Regions from separate parts of the Variovorax sp. 05L425 genome, predicted to be linked through region 2. Evidence: riboswitches for the same ligand, from Rfam matches in the RefSeq annotation. Region 2 holds a riboswitch; the other holds the start of a gene.
The links. A riboswitch is a leader RNA that binds a small molecule or an ion and turns the genes downstream of it on or off. The one in region 2 is predicted to bind glycine.
Positions count from the first base shown of each region.

Region 1: it holds a riboswitch for glycine, as region 2 does, so the genes downstream of both, AC1DN9_RS07950 (FAD-dependent oxidoreductase) here and gcvT (glycine cleavage system aminomethyltransferase GcvT) in region 2, are expected to answer to the same signal.

Region 1 is NZ_JBFTNY010000005.1:112,732-119,104, reverse strand. Features, by position in the region: gene AC1DN9_RS07965 (PhaM family polyhydroxyalkanoate granule multifunctional regulatory protein) at 1-83, shown strand, start outside; gene AC1DN9_RS07960 (FIST signal transduction protein) at 127-1,395, shown strand; gene AC1DN9_RS07955 (D-amino acid dehydrogenase) at 1,356-2,678, opposite strand; glycine riboswitch at 2,767-2,872, opposite strand; glycine riboswitch at 2,877-2,977, opposite strand; gene AC1DN9_RS07950 (FAD-dependent oxidoreductase) at 3,004-4,275, opposite strand; glycine riboswitch at 4,331-4,437, opposite strand; gene AC1DN9_RS07945 (helix-turn-helix domain-containing protein) at 4,575-5,309, opposite strand; gene AC1DN9_RS07940 (hypothetical protein) at 5,433-6,275, shown strand; gene AC1DN9_RS07935 (MFS transporter) at 6,301-6,373, shown strand, end outside.
Region 2 is NZ_JBFTNY010000002.1:235,251-245,846, reverse strand. Features, by position in the region: gene AC1DN9_RS03365 (YciI family protein) at 1-215, opposite strand, end outside; gene AC1DN9_RS03360 (YciI family protein) at 255-677, opposite strand; gene AC1DN9_RS03355 (DUF4124 domain-containing protein) at 854-1,423, opposite strand; gene AC1DN9_RS03350 (hypothetical protein) at 1,664-2,044, shown strand; gene AC1DN9_RS03345 (hypothetical protein) at 2,058-2,291, shown strand; gene AC1DN9_RS03340 (HugZ family pyridoxamine 5'-phosphate oxidase) at 2,345-2,803, shown strand; gene gcvP (aminomethyl-transferring glycine dehydrogenase) at 2,829-5,741, opposite strand; gene gcvH (glycine cleavage system protein GcvH) at 5,780-6,157, opposite strand; gene gcvT (glycine cleavage system aminomethyltransferase GcvT) at 6,219-7,382, opposite strand; glycine riboswitch at 7,430-7,540, opposite strand; glycine riboswitch at 7,556-7,655, opposite strand; gene AC1DN9_RS03320 (ABC transporter permease/substrate-binding protein) at 7,742-9,256, opposite strand; gene AC1DN9_RS03315 (alpha/beta fold hydrolase) at 9,436-10,224, shown strand; gene AC1DN9_RS03310 (ROK family protein) at 10,246-10,596, shown strand, end outside.

The sequences.
Region 1 (6,373 bases), on a different contig from region 2:
CAACCAAGAAGAGGCCAGCCGCCGGCCGAAGCGCCGTCGCGGCCGGCAAGTCGTCGACTTCGGCGCGCAAGCGGGCGCGCTGACACTGACAACCGTCGTCCCCTTCCCGCACAGAAAGCCGAGCGCATGAAGCTCTTTCCTTCCGGCCACGCCACCCATCCGCAATGGCGCATGGCTGCCGGACTCGTGCTCGCTCAACTGCGGGCGCAAATGGCGTTGCCCGACTACGCACACACGCCCACGCTGGGCCTGCTCTACATCACCGACCACTACTCTGCCGACGCGCAGGAAATCCTCGACCATCTGAGCGCCGAACTGCCCGAGATCACCGACTGGTCCGGCACCGTGGGCGTCGGCGTGGCGGCCAACAACGCCGAGTATTTCGACGAGCCGGCACTCAGCCTGATGCTCTGCGAATTGCCGAGCGATCAATACCGCGTGTTCTCCGGCGTGGCGCCTCTGGCCAATTCGGAGATGAGCGGCTTCGCGGCGAACACGGCGCTCGTGCATGCGGACCCGCGCACGCCGGAACTCGGCGAACTGATCGCCGAGATGGCCGATCGCACCGACACCGGCTACCTGTTCGGCGGTCTCTCGTCCGGGCGCGCCGGCTCCTTGCAGTTCGCGGTCGGCGGCAACGGCAACATCCCGGGACATGGCGCCGTGGGCGGCGTTTTCTCGGGGGGCTTGTCGGGCGTGGTGTTCGGCGAAGGCGTGCGTCTGGTGTCGCGCGTCACGCAGGGCTGCCAACCCGTGTCGGAGGAGCGTGAAATCACCGAGGTCGATGGCAACCTGCTGCTGACGCTCGATGGCGAGCCTGCACTCGATGTGCTGCTGGACGATCTGAACGTATCCCTCGACGCGCCCGAGCATGCGGTGGACGCGGTGCGTGCCACGCTGGTGGGGCTGGCCGAGGCCGGCAGCGACGGCGTCCGTCGTACGCGCGACCTGGGTGCCGATGTCCGGGTGCGGCACATCATTGGCCTCGACCCGACGCGTCGCGGCGTGGCGATTGCCGACGTGGCCGAAGTCGGCATGCGCTTGAGCTTCTGCCGGCGCAACGCGCAGGCCGCGCGCTCCGACCTCATGCGTGTGTGCGCCGAAATCCGGGAGGAACTGGAGCCCGAGGAGCAAACCTTGGCCACCGCGCGCGCAGTGGCGGCCGGCGAGGCCGAAGCGGCGCCGCATCCGGCCCGCCGCATCGCCGGTGCCGTCTACGTGAGTTGCTCAGGCCGCGGCGGCCCGCACTTCGGCGCGCCGGGCGCCGAGTTGCAGATCGTGCGACACGCGCTGGGCGATGTGCCGCTGGTCGGCTTCTTCGCCGCCGGCGAGATTGCGCGGCACCACCTGTATGGCTACACCGGCGTCTTGACGGTCTTCACCAGCGACGACTGAGGCTTCGTTTCTGCGCGCGCGCCGGTGAAGCTGAAATCCACCTCGGGCGCGAGACCGCTGACGATGCGTGCGATCGACTTGCCCGAGCCGCAGGCATGGGTCCAGCCCAGCGTGCCGTGGCCGGTGTTGAGGAACAGGTTCGGCAGTTTCGTCGCGCCGATCAGGGGCACGTTGCTCGGCGTCGCTGGGCGCAGCCCGGTCCAGAACTGAGCTTGCGTGGCGTCGGCGGCACCCGGAAACAATTGTTCGACCCGTCGCACGATGGCTTCGCAGCGCACGCGGTTCAGGTCGCGGTCGTAGCCGTTGAACTCCGCCGTGCCTGCAATGCGCATCCGATCGCCGGTTTCGGAGGTGTAGCGCGAGAAGACGAGCTTGAATTCGTCATCGGTCAACGACACCTGGTAGGCCTTGGGCGCGTCCACGACCGGCATCGTGACCGAATAGCCTTTGGCCGGGTAGATCGGCAGGCGGATGCCCAGCGGCGCGGCAAGCAGCGGGCTCAGGGAGCCCATGGCCAGCACGAAGGCATCGCCCCGGATGCGCTGGAACCGGCCCTCGCTATCGGTCGCTTCCACATGGTCGATCGTTCCGCCGGCCTCACGAAGAGCGGTCACGGTGTGGCTCATCAGGAAGCGAACACCTGCGGCCTTGGCCAGCGCCGCGAGTTCGCGCGCGAAGTGGTTCGCATCGCCCGATTCGTCTTCGGCGGTGTAGGTGGCGCCGGCCAGTTGCGGGCGGACGTGCGCCAGCGCGGGCTCAAGTTTCACTGCTTCATCTGCCGAGATGACGCGGCGATCGCAGCCCAATGCGCGCATCTGTTCGGCTGGCGCCAGAGCGGCGTCGAATTCCTTCTGCGTCGTATAGAAGTGCAGGATGCCCTGGGTCCGCTGGTCGTAGGCGATACCGGTGTCGCGGCGCAGTTGCTGCAGCGTTTCGCGGCTGTAGGTGCCCAGGCGAACGATCTGCTCGATGTTGTGGCGGGTGCGCGCCGGCGTGCATTCGCGCAGGAACTGCAGTCCCCAGAGCCACTGCCGCATGTCGGCGCGGAGGCGGAAGAGCAGGGGAGCGTCCTCCTTGCCGAGCCATTGCAGCACCTTCAGCGGCGCGCTCGGATTGGCCCAGGGCTCGGCATGGCTCACCGATATCTGGCCGCCGTTGGCGAAGCTGGTTTCGGCAGCAGGTGTGGCCTGCCGGTCGATCACGGTCACTTCATGGCCGAGTTGCTGGAGGAAGTAAGCCGAAGTCACGCCGAGCAAGCCGGCGCCAAGAACGATCACGCGCATTTCAAGAACCCTCGAAGGTTGCAGCGCTTGGCTCGAACGGAAACGGATGCTGTGAAAAAGAAAAGCAACCGGACCGTGCGTCCAAGTTGCCGCTCCCCCTGTCCTCGGTACCTGAGAGATTCACCCGTTGCGCCCGCAACAGGTTTGCTCCTTCGGTGCATCACGTGGTGTGATGGCTCTCCAGACGGCTCTGACAGTTGGTGCAGTACAGGCTCGTTTGTGCGAGCCGACCTGAGCGTTTATGGGAGTTTGCGCCTTCGGTGGGGCCGCCAAGCGGCCCGCTCTCCTGCAGTGCGGCGATTGTAGGGGCGCCGCGCCCGGCTGGCTACAGCCCTCTGAAGGCGAAGTCGAGTTCGGGCCGCAAGCCACTGACGATACGGGCGATCGATTTGCTCGCGCCGCAGGCGTGCGTCCATGTCGCCGTGCCCGGGGCGGTATTGAGGAACAGGTTGGGGACTCGCGTCTTGCCGACCATTGGCAGCCGATTGCGGCTCACCGCGTGCATGGCGGTTTCGAACGAAGCCTGCGCGGTGTCAGTCATGCCGGGAAACAGCGCCTCGATGCGCCTGAGGATCGCTTCGAAGCGGTCCGAGTCTGGCTCGCTCTGCTCGTCATGGCTCACGCGCACGGTGGAAGAAACCCGGAGATAGACACCGTTGGCGTTCTCGACGCGTGCGATTCGAAGCTTGCCCTGTCGGTCGTGCAGCGCGATGTGCGGTGCGTGCGCGGCGTCCCTGACCGGCATCGTGGCGATGTACTCGCGAACGAAATTCAGCGGCATGTCGATGCCAAGGTCTTCCGCATGCGGAACGCTCGATGCGCCCAGGGCGAGAACATAGGACTGCGCGCGCACGGTGGTGGGTTGTCCTTGTGCATCCAGCAGGTCGACATGACTGATGCGGCCGTCACGCGTCTTCAGCGAGACCACGGTGTGCTTCATCATGAAGCGCACACCGGCCGCGCGGCAAAGAAAGACGATGCTTGCCGCGAACTGGGCGGGATCGCGTGCCGGGTCCTCGAGCGAGAAAGTCGCTCCGGCGAGCTTGCTGCCGACGGCATGCAATGCAGGCTCCAGGCCCGTGGCCTCTTCGGCGGAGAGCAGACGTTCCTCGCAGCCGAGTTCGGACCAGTGGGGTGCGCGGGCCATGCGCCCATGGAAGGCTTGGGCGTCGGTGAAGAAGTTCATGAGCCCGTTCGAGCGCGGCCGTTGCGACATGCCGGCCTCGTCACGCAGCGCACGTGCGCTCTCGCGGCTGTAGGCGGCGAGACGCACCATGTGCTCAAGCGGGTCGCGTTTCGCCGGTTCGCCAATGGCTCGGTCGAGCAGCTTGGCGATGCGATGACGCACCTTTGCGCGCAGGCGGGACCAGCCGCCTTCTGTTCGTCGCGCATAGGCCGAATACGCTTCGGAGCGTTGCAGCGCAATCGCAGATTCGCTGGGTTCGGCCCGGCCCCGGGCCTTGGCGGCGGGGGTCGCGTGGCGGTCCACCACGATCACCTCGTGACCGAGTTGCTGAAGGTAATAGGCCGTCGTTACACCGAGCAAACCGGCGCCGAGCACAACCACGCGCATGTCCGAATCCTTTTGGGATGGCATGAACGGCGGGTGTTGGTGCTTACTGTGCAAAGCGCCGAGACCCGGGGTTCAGACTGCCGCTCCCTCTGTCTCCTTTACCTGAGAGTTTCATTCGCTGCGCCATGCAGCGGATTTGCTCCGTCGGTGCACCACGTCGCGTGGCGTCTCTCCAGTCGGCGATTGATCAATGTGAGGCAGTCACCGAACCGCTGTTGCGGTTCACCTGAGCGTTCATGGGAGTTTGCGCCAACGGTGGGACGACGAATGCGTCCGCTTTTCTGCGGGGCGAATTTTATAGAGGAAACCGGTTTCTGTGTGTTTCAGGCCCTGCGCAGACGCGTGAACAATTCGAACTCCCAGTTGCGCATGCCCAGGAGCAGGGTGTAGCCCTCCCGCTCCTTGGGCGACAGCTTCTGGTCGGTCTGGTGCTGCTGGGCGAAGTCCTGTGCAACGCGCTGCAGGCGGTCCAGGAAGGCAGGCGCCAGCGATTTGCTGATCGATCCATGCACCAACAGGAGGCCTTCGGCCGGGCCGTCGAAGCCGCCGCGGTAGTAGTCGAGCACGACGTTCTCGCGAAAGAAATCCATCACCGGGCCGTGCGGGCGCCATCGGAAGGTCTTGGCGAGCTTCAGGCGGTAGCGGTTCAGCGGACGCAACTCGATGATGCCGATGCGGTCGAGTTGCGCCAGGTAGCCGATGCATTCGGCCTCGGTGATGCGGTAGGCGGCGACGATCTGCTCCAGCGTCCATTGGCTCAGCACGCAGATGGCGAGCAGCAACAACTTCTTGTCCCTGACGACAGCTTTTTCTTGCTCGAGCGTCAGTTCCTTGAGCAAGGGCTGGGCGTCCGCCACGCGGCGGGCGAGTTCCGCGAAATCGATCTTGAGCGCCCGGCAGATCGCGTCGACCCGCGTCAGCGGCATGTCGCCCTTGGCGAGCATCCGCTTCACGCTGGATTCGGCCATGTCCAGCGACTTGGCGAGATCCGCGTAAGTCATGTGGGCGTTCTTGAGTTCGTTCTTGAGGGCGACGACCAGATCGACAGTGGTGCTCATGAGGTGGTGGTATTGCCGGCTGATACCGGGGGTGGTGAAAAAGTGCTCCGTATCGATTCTCGATGCCAGGGAGGGGGTCGGCAACCTAGATTGCGCCCATCGAGCTATTCATCGGAGTCCGTCATGCCACTGTCGTCCTTCTCCAACCGTGAACGTTGCCTCGTTTCGCTGTTCGCGCTGCTCCTTTTGGCCGCAATCGCCGGGCCGGTCCTTCCGGCCTCTGGCCTCGCCGGGGCGCCGTTCGCCGATCGCCATGCCTGGCACGGCCTGCCAAATGCGATGGATGTGTTGAGCAACCTGCCCTTCGTCGCGATCGGCATCTGGGGCCTGCGCTGGCTGCATTGGCTCGATCGCGCGCACGAAGACGCGCTCGACGCCTCACCGCTGCCCCAAGCGGGCGCTCACCTTCCCGTGAATGCGCTCGATTGCGCCTGGGTGTTCTTTGCCGGCCTGATCCTGACCGCTGCCGGGTCCGCCTTCTATCACCTGCAGTCCGATGGCATGCGCCTGGCAGCCGACCGTGCAGGCATGGCGGTGGCTTTTTCGGGCCTGGTCGGCCTGGTGGTCTGCGAGCGAGTCAGCGCACGCGCCGGATGGCCGGCCGCATGGTTCACGATGGTCGGCGGCCTGCTGGCGGCGGCCGTCTGCCACAGGACCGGGAATGCGCTGCCCTGGGCGCTGGTGCAGTTCGGTGGCATGGCGCTGATCGTGATCCTCTCGCTGGCAAAGCCGTTGAACGGCGCCATCGGGCTGAAGTTGGGCTGGGTGATCTTCTTCTACGCCATGGCCAAGTTGTTCGAGGTGTCGGATCAGGCCATCTATGACGTCACGCAGGACCTGATATCGGGTCATAGTCTCAAGCATTTGACCGCTGCATTGGCGGCGCTGCCGGTGTTGCACGGGCTCCAGGCAATGGGTCGTCAGACCCTGCGGCACAATCCGGGCGCAGCCGCAGTGACGGCTTGAGGAACCCGCCAGCCAGGCTTTGCGAATGACCACAACTGCCAACGCATCATCCTCCCCCATGCCTGATACGCATGCGCACGCCAACCAGTTCGCGCTTC
Region 2 (10,596 bases):
GCTTCCGCAAAGGGGCCGTCGATCACCGTCGGCTTGCCCGCATTGAACTTGATGCGCGCTCCCTTCGAGCTGGGCTGGAGGCCCATGCCGTCGAACATCACGCCGGCCTTGATCATCTCTTCGTTGTACTTGAGCATGTCGGTGACGAGCTGCTCGGTGGGCATCATGCCGGCTTCGGTGTCCTTGTCGGCCTTGCGAATGATCATGAACTTCATGTCTGGATCTCCTGGGTGTCTTCTGGATGCGTCGCGAGGTCAGGCTTTCTTCGCGGCGACTTCCGCGAGCAGGCGCTCTTCCTGCTCCCTGAGTTCGGGCGTCAATTCGGCGCCGAAGTCGTCCAACTCGAAGACCTGGCGCAGCTCCACTTCGGTGTTGTCGTCGAAGGGCGCGCGCTTGAGCCATTCGATGGCTTCTTCCCGCGAGCGCACCTGCCAAAGCCAGAATCCGGCCACCAGTTCCTTGGTTTCGCTGAAAGGCCCGTCGATGACCGTGCGCTGCTTGCCGGAGAAGCGCACCCGTGCGCCCTTCGAACTCGGGTGCAGCCCATCCATCGCGAGCAGGACGCCAGCCTTGACCAGCTCCTCGTTGTACTTGCCCATGTCGGTCAGCATCTGCTCCGTGGGCATTGCGCCTGCTTCGGATTCCTTGCTGGCCTTGACGATCACCATGTATCGCATGTCGTTGCTCCTTCGAGGTTGCGAGTCCGGTTGCCTATCGATATGACGGCGATTTTCCGGCCTCTGCATGCACGTCGAAGCAGCGACGACGAAATCGACAGGCTCGACGCCTGCCGCTGTAAAAAAATGTTGTTCAGCCGGCAAGGCGCGTTTTCAGCGCCGTGCCGTCCGCCGGTTCAGCGGCAGACCACGGTCGTTCCCACCGGCTGGCAGGTTCTTCCATCGATGCTGCGAAAGCGGTCGAGTTGACCGGAGTGGGTGAAGTGGTTGCCCTGCGTGTCTTCGCAGGTTCTGGATCCGCAATTGCGGATGCGCGGCCGCATGTCGCGTGGCCGGGACGGGCGGGAGATGCCGGGCGCGGGATACAGCCCGTCGTCGATCACGATCGAGTCCACGCCGCGATCGCTCCAGCGCGAGTCGCTCGGCAGCGCGCTGCCGCCATTGCCGTCGCGGCGGCCGTCGATGATGATGGGGCCCGAAGGTGCTTGAGGCGGGATTGCCGCGACCTCCCTCGAATCGCCTGGTGGAGCGCCGGCGTCGATGCTCTGTTCGGGCCGAGGGTCATTGGGCCCGCGCACGACGCTGACCGGCTCCACCGTCGACACGCGCGCCACCTTCTTGGCGCCCGCCGGGCATGTGCCATCGGTGTAGCTCACCCTGCCCGCCGCGTCCGCGCAGCGGATCACGTCGGCGCCGGCCATCGGGCCGACCGCGAACAGAACCGCAAGAAGGACAAGGTTGCGCATGGTGCGTCTATTGTGTTCCTTCTGCGAGACAACAACACGCGAAGTGGGACGAAAGTACTCACCGAAATCTGGGGCTTCAACCCTTGATCGACGCGCTTGACATGCCTCGACGTCGCAGCGCACGATGCATCGCAGCCGGAAGAAGAGCATCCAATCCGGCTGTATGCGTGCGCGGCCGGGCATGCGTGCCGTGGACCGCGATGTGTCCATTCACACGAGGGGAATCCGTTGGAGAACGCAATGACATCGAAACTGCAAGTACGTGCGACCCTGTCGGCGGCGTGCATGGCTCTGGCGCTGACGTGCGTACCAGCCAAGGCGGCCGAAATCCCGGTTGTGACCGGCGAGCAATGGACTACGTCGAACCCCGCCGTGAAGAAGGCGTATCTCGTGGGGCTCGCCAATCTGGTTCAGGTCGAGGCGGCCTATTCGTCGAGAAACCCGCCGAGCGATGCCCAGAGCTTCATTCCGCGACTGGCGAAGGGAATGCAGGGGCAGACGCTGGACGGCGTGAGTTCCGGCATCGACAAGTGGTATGCGGCGAACCCCGACAAGCTCAAGCGTCCGGTGCTCGACATCATCTGGTTTGAAATGGCCGTTCCCGGTCTTCAGAAGAAGTGAAAGGAAACGGATCATGAAACGACTCAACTGGACACTGGCCGTGGCTGCCGCGGTGCTCGCCGTGGGCTGTACCGACATGACCCCGCAGCAACAAGGAACGATGAGTGGCGCCGCCATGGGCGCGGCGGCCGGCGCAGGCATCGCCGCGATCTCCGGAGGCGACGCCTGGACCGGTGCGGCCATCGGCGGACTTGCGGGTGGTGTCGCCGGCAATATCCACGGTGGCAGGCAGCAGCAACGTTGGTGAGCGATGGGCAACGCGAGGCCACGCCGCCTCGTGAAGCCAGGCTGACGCGAGAGATGCGGGCCCTCTTGAAGGCCCGTCGCACCGCTGCCCTGGGGACCATCGATGACGATGGCTCGCCCTTTGTCTCGATGGTTCCTTTCGCCGTGGAGCCTTGGCAAGCTTGCCTTGTCATCCATGTGAGCGGACTGGCCGCCCACAGCCGGCATCTTCAACAGAGGCCGGGACTGTCGCTTCTCGTCACGGCGCGCGAGGTGCATGGCAAGCCCGTGCATGCCTTGCCGCGCGTCACCCTCGATGGGGCGGCGGGACGGCTGGAACCCGGCAGTCCCGAGTGGAAAGCGTGCCGTGACGCGTACCTGAAGCGATTTCCCGAGGCCGAGCCCATGACACAGCTCGGCGATTTCCGGTTCGTCGCCATTCGCGTGACAGGCGGCCGGCACATCGCCGGATTCGGAGCAGCGCGAGATGTCGACGAGGAAGAGATCCGACGCGTCTTGCGCGCGATGAACTGAACCCGTCGGCCCGCGCGCGTTCAGCTCAGCGAGCGGCCGCCCAATCGCCCACCGGCACGCAACTGCAGAACAGGTTGCGATCGCCGTAGACGTTGTCGACTCTTCCGATCGGCGGCCAGTACTTGGCGCCCTTGAGCGTCGCGAGCGGGAACGCGGCCAGTTCGCGCGAATAGGGTCGCGTCCATTCGCTGCCGAGCAGGCTGGCGGCAGTATGGGGTGCGTTCTTGAGCGGGTTGTCTTCCTTCGGCCAGACGCCTTCCTCGATGCGGCGGATCTCGCCGCGAATGGCGATCATCGCGTCGATGAAGCGATCGAGTTCGGCGAGCGGTTCGCTTTCGGTGGGTTCCACCATCAGCGTGCCGGGCACGGGGAAGCTCAGGGTCGGTGCATGGAAGCCGTAGTCGATGAGCCGCTTGGCGACGTCTTCGGCGGTCACGCCGCTGGCATCCTTGAGGGGACGCAAGTCGAGGATGCACTCATGCGCGACGTGGCCATTCGGACTTGCGTAGAGCGTGGGATAGTGATCCTTCAGGCGCGCGCTGATGTAGTTGGCGCTGAGGATCGCGGTCTCGGTCGCCGCCTTCAAGCCGGGCGCGCCCATCATGCGGCAGTACATCCAGCTGATCGGCAGCACGGCCGCATTGCCCAGCGGTGCCGCCGACACCGCGCCCACGCCGTGTGAGGCGATGCCGCCCGTCGCATGGCCCGGCAGATACGGCACCAGGTCCTCGACCACGCACACAGGGCCGACGCCCGGACCGCCGCCGCCATGGGGAATGCAGAAAGTCTTGTGCAGGTTCAGGTGACTCACATCGCCGCCGAACTCGCCGGGCGCTGCCACGCCGACGAGCGCATTCATGTTGGCGCCGTCCACGTACACGCGACCGCCGTGCGCATGCACGATCTCGCACAGCTCCTTCACACGGGTCTCGAAGACGCCATGGGTGCTGGGGTAGGTGATCATCACCGCGGCCAGCTTGTCGCCATGGGCACCGCATGCGCGCTTGAGGTCGTCGATGTCGACATTGCCTTCGGCATCGCAGGCCGTGACCACCACCTTCATGCCGGCCATGTGGGCACTGGCCGGATTGGTGCCGTGCGCCGAGAAGGGAATCAGGCACACATCGCGATGGCCTTCGCCCCTGGCTTCATGAAAGGCCTTGATCGCAAGCAGGCCCGCGTACTCGCCCTGCGAGCCCGCGTTGGGCTGCAGGCTGATGCCCGCGTAGCCGGTGGCTTCGCACAGCCATGCGCGCAGCTGCTTGTCGAGTTGGGCATAGCCCTGGAGCTGTTCAGCCGGCGCGAAGGGATGGATGTTCGCGAATTCGGGCCAGGTGATCGGGATCATCTCGCTCGTCGCGTTGAGCTTCATGGTGCAGCTCCCGAGCGGGATCATGCTGCGATCGAGCGCGAGGTCCTTGTCGCCGAGGCTGCGGATGTAGCGCAGCATCGCGGTTTCGCTCTTGTGCGTGTTGAAGACCGGATGCGTCAGGAATGCGCTGGTGCGGCGCAAGTCCTCGGGGATGCGCGAGGCGATCCGGCCGGCGAGTTCGTCGAAACGCGGCATCGGCGTGCCCGCGGGCACGAACAGCGCCCAGAGCGTCTCGATGTCGGCGCGCGTCGTGGTTTCGTCGAGCGAAATGCCCAGGTGGTTCTGCACGCGCAGACCCAGGTTGATGCAGGCGGCCTCGGCGCGTTCCACGATCTTCGCGGTGTCTTCGCCGGTCTTGACGGTGAGCGTGTCGAACGCCGTCGCGTTGATCAACTCGCGGCCCATCTGTTCGAGACCTTGCGCGAGGATCGACGTGAGTGACGCGACGCGCTGCGCGATGCGACGGATGCCCTCGGGTCCGTGGTAGACCGCGTACATGCTGGCGATCACCGCGGGCAGCACTTGCGCGGTACAGATGTTGGACGTCGCCTTCTCGCGCCGGATGTGCTGCTCGCGTGTCTGCAGCGCGAGGCGGTAGGCGGGCTCGCCGTGCGTGTCGACGCTGACGCCCACGATGCGCCCGGGCAGCGAGCGCTTGAATTCGTCGCGGCATGCCAGGTAGGCGGCATGCGGGCCGCCGTTGCCCATCGGCATGCCGAAGCGCTGTGTGCTGCCGCAGACGATGTCCGCATCCCATTCGCCGGGCGGCGCGAGCAACGTGAGCGCGAGCAGGTCGGCCGCTACGCAGAAGGCTGCGTCGAACTGGTGCGCGTGGCCGGCGAGCGGTCGCAGGTCGTGTACGTGACCCGTCGTGGCGGGGTATTGCGCCAGAACGCCGAAGAATTCGCAGCTCGCCATCAGGTGGGGCAGGGTCTCCGACACCGTGCTGACCCGTACCTCGATGCCCAGCGGCGCCGCGCGCGTCTTGATGACCTCGATGGTCTGCGGGTGGCAGTCGCCCGATACCAGGAACACGTTGCTCTTGCTCTTGACGCTGCGGCGCGCGAGCGTCATCGCCTCGGCCGCCGCGGTGGCCTCGTCGAGCATCGACGCATTCGCGATGGCCATGCCTGTCAGGTCACAAACCATCGTCTGGAAATTGACCAGCGCCTCCATGCGACCTTGCGAGATTTCGGCCTGGTAGGGCGTGTAGGCGGTGTACCAGGCGGGGTTCTCCAGCACGTTGCGCAGGATCACGCCTGGCGTGTGGGTGCCGTAGTAGCCCTGTCCGATGAAGCTCTTCGCCACCTTGTTCTTCGCGGCGATGGCCTTGAGTTCGGCCAGCGCGTCGGCCTCCGTCACCGGCGCAGGCAAGCGCATCGGCCGCGTGCGCCGGATGGCCGGCGGCACGATGCCGTCGATCAGTTCGGCCCGCGTGGCCGAGCCGATCGCCGACAGCATTCGCGATTCGTCAGCAGCTTCGATGCCAATGTGGCGCGCAATGAATTCCTCGGCGTTCTCAAGCTCGCTGAGCGAAGGGAAGAGGGGCAGGACGGGTGTCGACATGGATGGAGGGCTCAGGAGGGCAGGGGACCGGGGTTAGTTCAGTTTTCGGCTGCGAACTTTTCGTACGTGGTGTCGTCGAGCAGGCTTTCGAGTTGCGTCACCTCGCTGACGCGCACCTTGAAGAACCAGCCTGCGTCCATCGGCGCGCTGTTGGCGAGCGAGGGGTCGGCGCGCAGCGCTTCGTTGACTTCGGTGATTTCGCCGGAGACCGGCATGAAGACGTCGGCGGCGGCCTTGACCGACTCGACCACACCCGCGACCTCGCCCTGGGCGAAAGTCTTGCCCACTTCAGGCAGATCGACGAAGACCACGTCACCCAGTGCGTCCTGCGCGTGGACGGTGATGCCGACGGTGACGAGCGTCGCGTCCGCTTCCTGGCGAACCCACTCGTGATCCTTGGTGTACTTGGTGGTCATGAACAAAAGCTCCTTGAGATAAGAAATCGGAACGAAATCGGCAGGACTTGAAGATCGGGTCTCAGCCGCGGAAATAGCGCGCCGGGACGAAAGGCATGGTGCTGACTTCCATCAACACCGGCTTGCCGCGCACCATCGCCTGGATGCGCGTGCCGGGCTCGGAATAGGCCAGCGCAACGTAGGCCATGGCGACGGGCCGGTCGACTGTGGGGCCGAGCAGTCCGCTGGTCACCTGGCCGATGGCGAGGCCTTCGAAGGATTCGAGCAGCGTGCCGTCGCGCACCGGAACACGCTCCAGCGCGACGAGGCCCACGCGTTTGCGCTTGAGGGTGTCGTGGTCGAGATGGCCCGCCGTGCCGTCCGCGGCAGTGAGTTGCGCCAGCACCTTGGCCGCGCCCGGGAAGCCGCCTTCGCGCGCACCACCGGAACGTCGCACTTTCTGCATGGCCCAGACGAGCGAGGCTTCGACTGGCGTGGTCGTCTCGTCGATGTCGTTGCCGTAGAGGCAAAGCCCGGCTTCGAGCCGCAACGAATTGCGCGCTCCCAGGCCGATGGGCTTGACCTCGGGTTGCGCGAGCAGCAGCCGCGCAAGGCGTTCGGCGTCCGCGGCGCCGACGGAGATCTCGAAGCCGTCTTCGCCGGTGTACCCGCTGCGGGTCACGAAAGCCGGAATGCCGCCGATCTGCACGGCGCCGCCGGTCATGAAGACAAAGCGCTCGACGCCGGGCGACAGACGCGCCAGCGTCGCGGCAGCCTGCGGTCCCTGAAGCGCGAGCAACGCGTGGTCGGGCATCGGCAGGACCTGGCAACGGTGCCCGATCTTCGCGGTGATGTGCGCGATGTCGGCCTGCTTGCAGGCGCCGTTGACGATCACGAACAGCGAGTCGTTGCCCTCGTTGAAGAACATCAGGTCGTCGAGGATGCCGCCGTCGTCATTGAGCAGCAGCCCGTAGCGCTGCTTGCCGGGCGCCAGGCCGATCACATCCACCGGCATCAGCGTCTCGAAGGCGGCCGCGGCATCGGGGCCGGACAGGCGCAACTGGCCCATGTGGGAAATATCGAAGAGCCCCGCAGCCTCGCGCGTGTGCTTGTGTTCGGCCATGAGGCCCGCCGGGTATTGCACGGGCATCGAGTAGCCGGCGAAAGGCACCATGCGCGCGCCGAGTTCCACATGCAGGGCGTGAAGCGGGGTCTTCAGAAGATCGTCAGTCGATTCGGAGGCCAAGGCTCTCTCCAAAAGGGGGCAGTCCAGATCCATGACCGAAGCCATGGGCCACCCCTGCTGTCCGCTTTACCTGAGAGATTCACCCCACGATCGGGGCTTGCTCCTTCGGTGGACGAGTCCGTCGTCGCGACGGGTCGTCTCTCTCCAGCAAGGAAACGCCCTGAATGCGGGCGCTTCGCCAGTCCTTTTGCCTGAGCGTTCGGGCCCGCGCTTCGATGGGACCTGCGCCTTCGGCGGCCCCGACGCGGCGGGGCTCTCTCCTGACTGCGCGAGTGTAAGGGATCGAAGGCGTGCCCAACGGCGAATTCAGTGAAGTTGCTGCACCGGAAGAAGCCTGTCGATGCGTTCAGTTTCAAGTTTCAGTATTTGCGACGCATCAGGTATTCGATGCACTCGAAGAATGCCTCGCTGAGCAGGGCCAGCACCGCCGCGGGTATGGCCCCGGCGACCAGCAGTTCGCGATCGTTGAGTGCCAGGCCGGTCACGATGCGTTCGCCGAAACCGCCCGCGCCGATGAAGGCCGCAATCGTCGCGGTGCCGATGGCGATGGTCGTCGCCGTCCGCACGCCGGCAAGGATCGTGGGGAGTGCCAGCGGCAGCAGCACCACCCGCAGGGTCTGGCCGCCGGTCATTCCCAGTGCGGTCCCTGCCTGCCGCAACCCGACCGGGACTTCGGCCAGGCCGGTGACCGTGTTCCGCATGATCGGCAAGAGCGAATAGAGCGTGAGCGCGATCAGCGCCGGCACCAGGCCGATCGCGCCGACGGCCGAGATCAGGATCGCCAGCAGTGCGAGCGAGGGAATGGTCTGCAGCAGGCCCGTGAGCCCCAGGACGAGCGCACGCGCGTTCAGGTGCGGAAAAACGAGGACTCCTAACGGCACCGCGATCAGGATGGCGACGCCGACCGAGACCGCCACCAGCAGCAGATGCTGACGCGCGAGGCGGACAAGGTCGGGGCCGAACAGCTTGGCGAGGAAACCCCGTGCCGCGGCCTCCTTGGGGAGGGCGGAGCCGGTTGTCTTGGCGGCGGGTGCCTGGGCGACGATCTTGCTCTGCGCCAGGAAGTCACGCGCGATCGCGTCGAACGCCACGCCCTGCAATTCGGCACGCGCATTCATTGCGATCATGGCGTGCTCGTCGACGCGGCCTTCGAGTTTCTGCAATGCCGCCCACGCCTTGGGCAATCTTGTCGGCACGTCGAGCCGGTAGAGCACCACCGCGTCGTAGCGAGGGAAATATTGGCGGTCGTCCTCGAGCACACGGAGGCCGAGATGATCGATCTTGGCGTCGGTGGTGTAGATGTCGGTGACGTCGATCTGCTTCGCCGCGATGGCGTCGTAGGCGAGCCCATGATCCAGCCCCGTCGGCGTCTGTGTGAAACCGTATCGAGCAGCCAACCCTTGCCAGCCGTCGGCGCGGCCGATGAATTCGTTCGACAGTCCGAGCTTCAGTTCAGGATGGCTGGCGAGGTCGCTCAGGCTTCGCACGCCGAGGCGGTCCGCATCGGCCGCGCGCATGGCGAGCGCATAGCCGTCGTTGAACCCGAAGGGAATCGCCGCGCCCAGGCCCAGCGGCCGGAGCGCCGCGTTCATGTCCTCGAGCGTCATCGACTGAGGGCTCTTGAGGATCTCCAGGGCGATGGTACCGGTGTATTCGGCATAGAGATCGATGCTGCCGGAACTCAAGGCCTCGTAGACGATGGCCGTGTTGCCGAGTCCCTGCCGGACCACCGGGGGGGTGGCGGTATGCGGCGCCGCAGTCTGCGCGAGAACCTCTGCCAGGATGTACGACTCGGTGAATCGCTTGGAGCCGATGCGAAGCCCGTCGGCCCCGCCTTGCGCGTGCGACGGCGTGGGGTTGCCCAGAAGGCCCATAAGGCCCAGCAGGCCCAGGCAGGCCAGGGTGGTGACCCAGATTCGGCGCAGTGGACGCATCGACCCAGTGTATCGGCGTCATGGCGGCGAGGACCATCCGATGCACAGGCTCCTTCTCCTACAAAGGATGGTGCGCCGTGCCGATGCTGCACTGCAGCGGATGAACGCAGAATGAACAAGTGCGGATCAACTATGTTCGACGCGGTGAAGGCAAGCCCCTGTTGCTGGTCCATGGCCTTGGCGGCACCTGGCGGTCGTGGCGGACCGTGCTGACGCCGCTGGCCGCACAGCGCAGTGTCGTGGCGATCGATCTGCCGGGTTTCGGCAAGAGTCCGGAGCTGAAAGGCGAAGTCTCCATTCGCACGATGTGCGACGCGGTCGCTCAGTTTCTGCATGAACACGACTTGGTGGGCATCGATGCCGCCGGCAGTTCGGAGGGGGCGCAATTGATTCTGGAACTGGCGCGGCGCGGCGGCGTGCTGGGGGCGGTCGTCTCGTTGGGGCCTGTGGGCTTCTGGGAAGGATGGGAGCGCCACGCCTACCGGGCCTCCGTCTGCCTCTCGTGGCGGCTGGCGCGCGCGCTGCAGTTCGCGATGCCCGCGATCACGACGCACGAATGGTCGCGCGTGCTCCTGCTGAGGCAGGTATCGGCCCAGGCCGCCGGCCTTTCGCCTTCGATGGTTCTGGACGAAATGCGCAACTGGGCCTCGGCATCGTCGTTCAGCATGATGCTGAAGAGCCTGGTGCAAGGGTCGCCGCAGGAAGGCGTGGCGGCCGGGAGCCTGGACAAGCAACTCGTGATCGGCTGGGGGCGCTTCGACCGGATCTGCTTCCCGAGGCAGGCCGCTCGCGCGCAGGCGCTTTTCCCCGATGCGCACATCCATTGGTTCGAGCGATGCGGCCACTATCCGCATTGGGATGCGCCGGAGGAAGCCGCACGCCTGATACTTGCGACCACGGCCGACTGAACGGCGCATCCGGGAAACACGATGGCAAAAGAGAAAGTCGAAAAAGACGCGCATCCTCTGCCCGACGTGCACGGCGCACGCGAACTGCCTTCGGTCGTGGTCGAGGGCTACAGCCTCCAGTTGCGCGACAAGGACGGCTTCATCGGCGACCAGGCCAGCCAGACCGCCTTCAGGGAACTGCTGGAACGCTGGCGCCGTCGTCGCCGAAAGAAGGGAAACGACCCGCTGGGCGGTCTTCATTCCACGGAGATGAGCAAGAAGATGCTCGACCAGGCGCTCGGCGAAAAGGCGTCCGAGGCGGCGGACGTGGTCCACGCGGTCATCGAGGAATTCGCGGAAGAACTGGCCTGGGTGATCGATCGTTTCATGCGC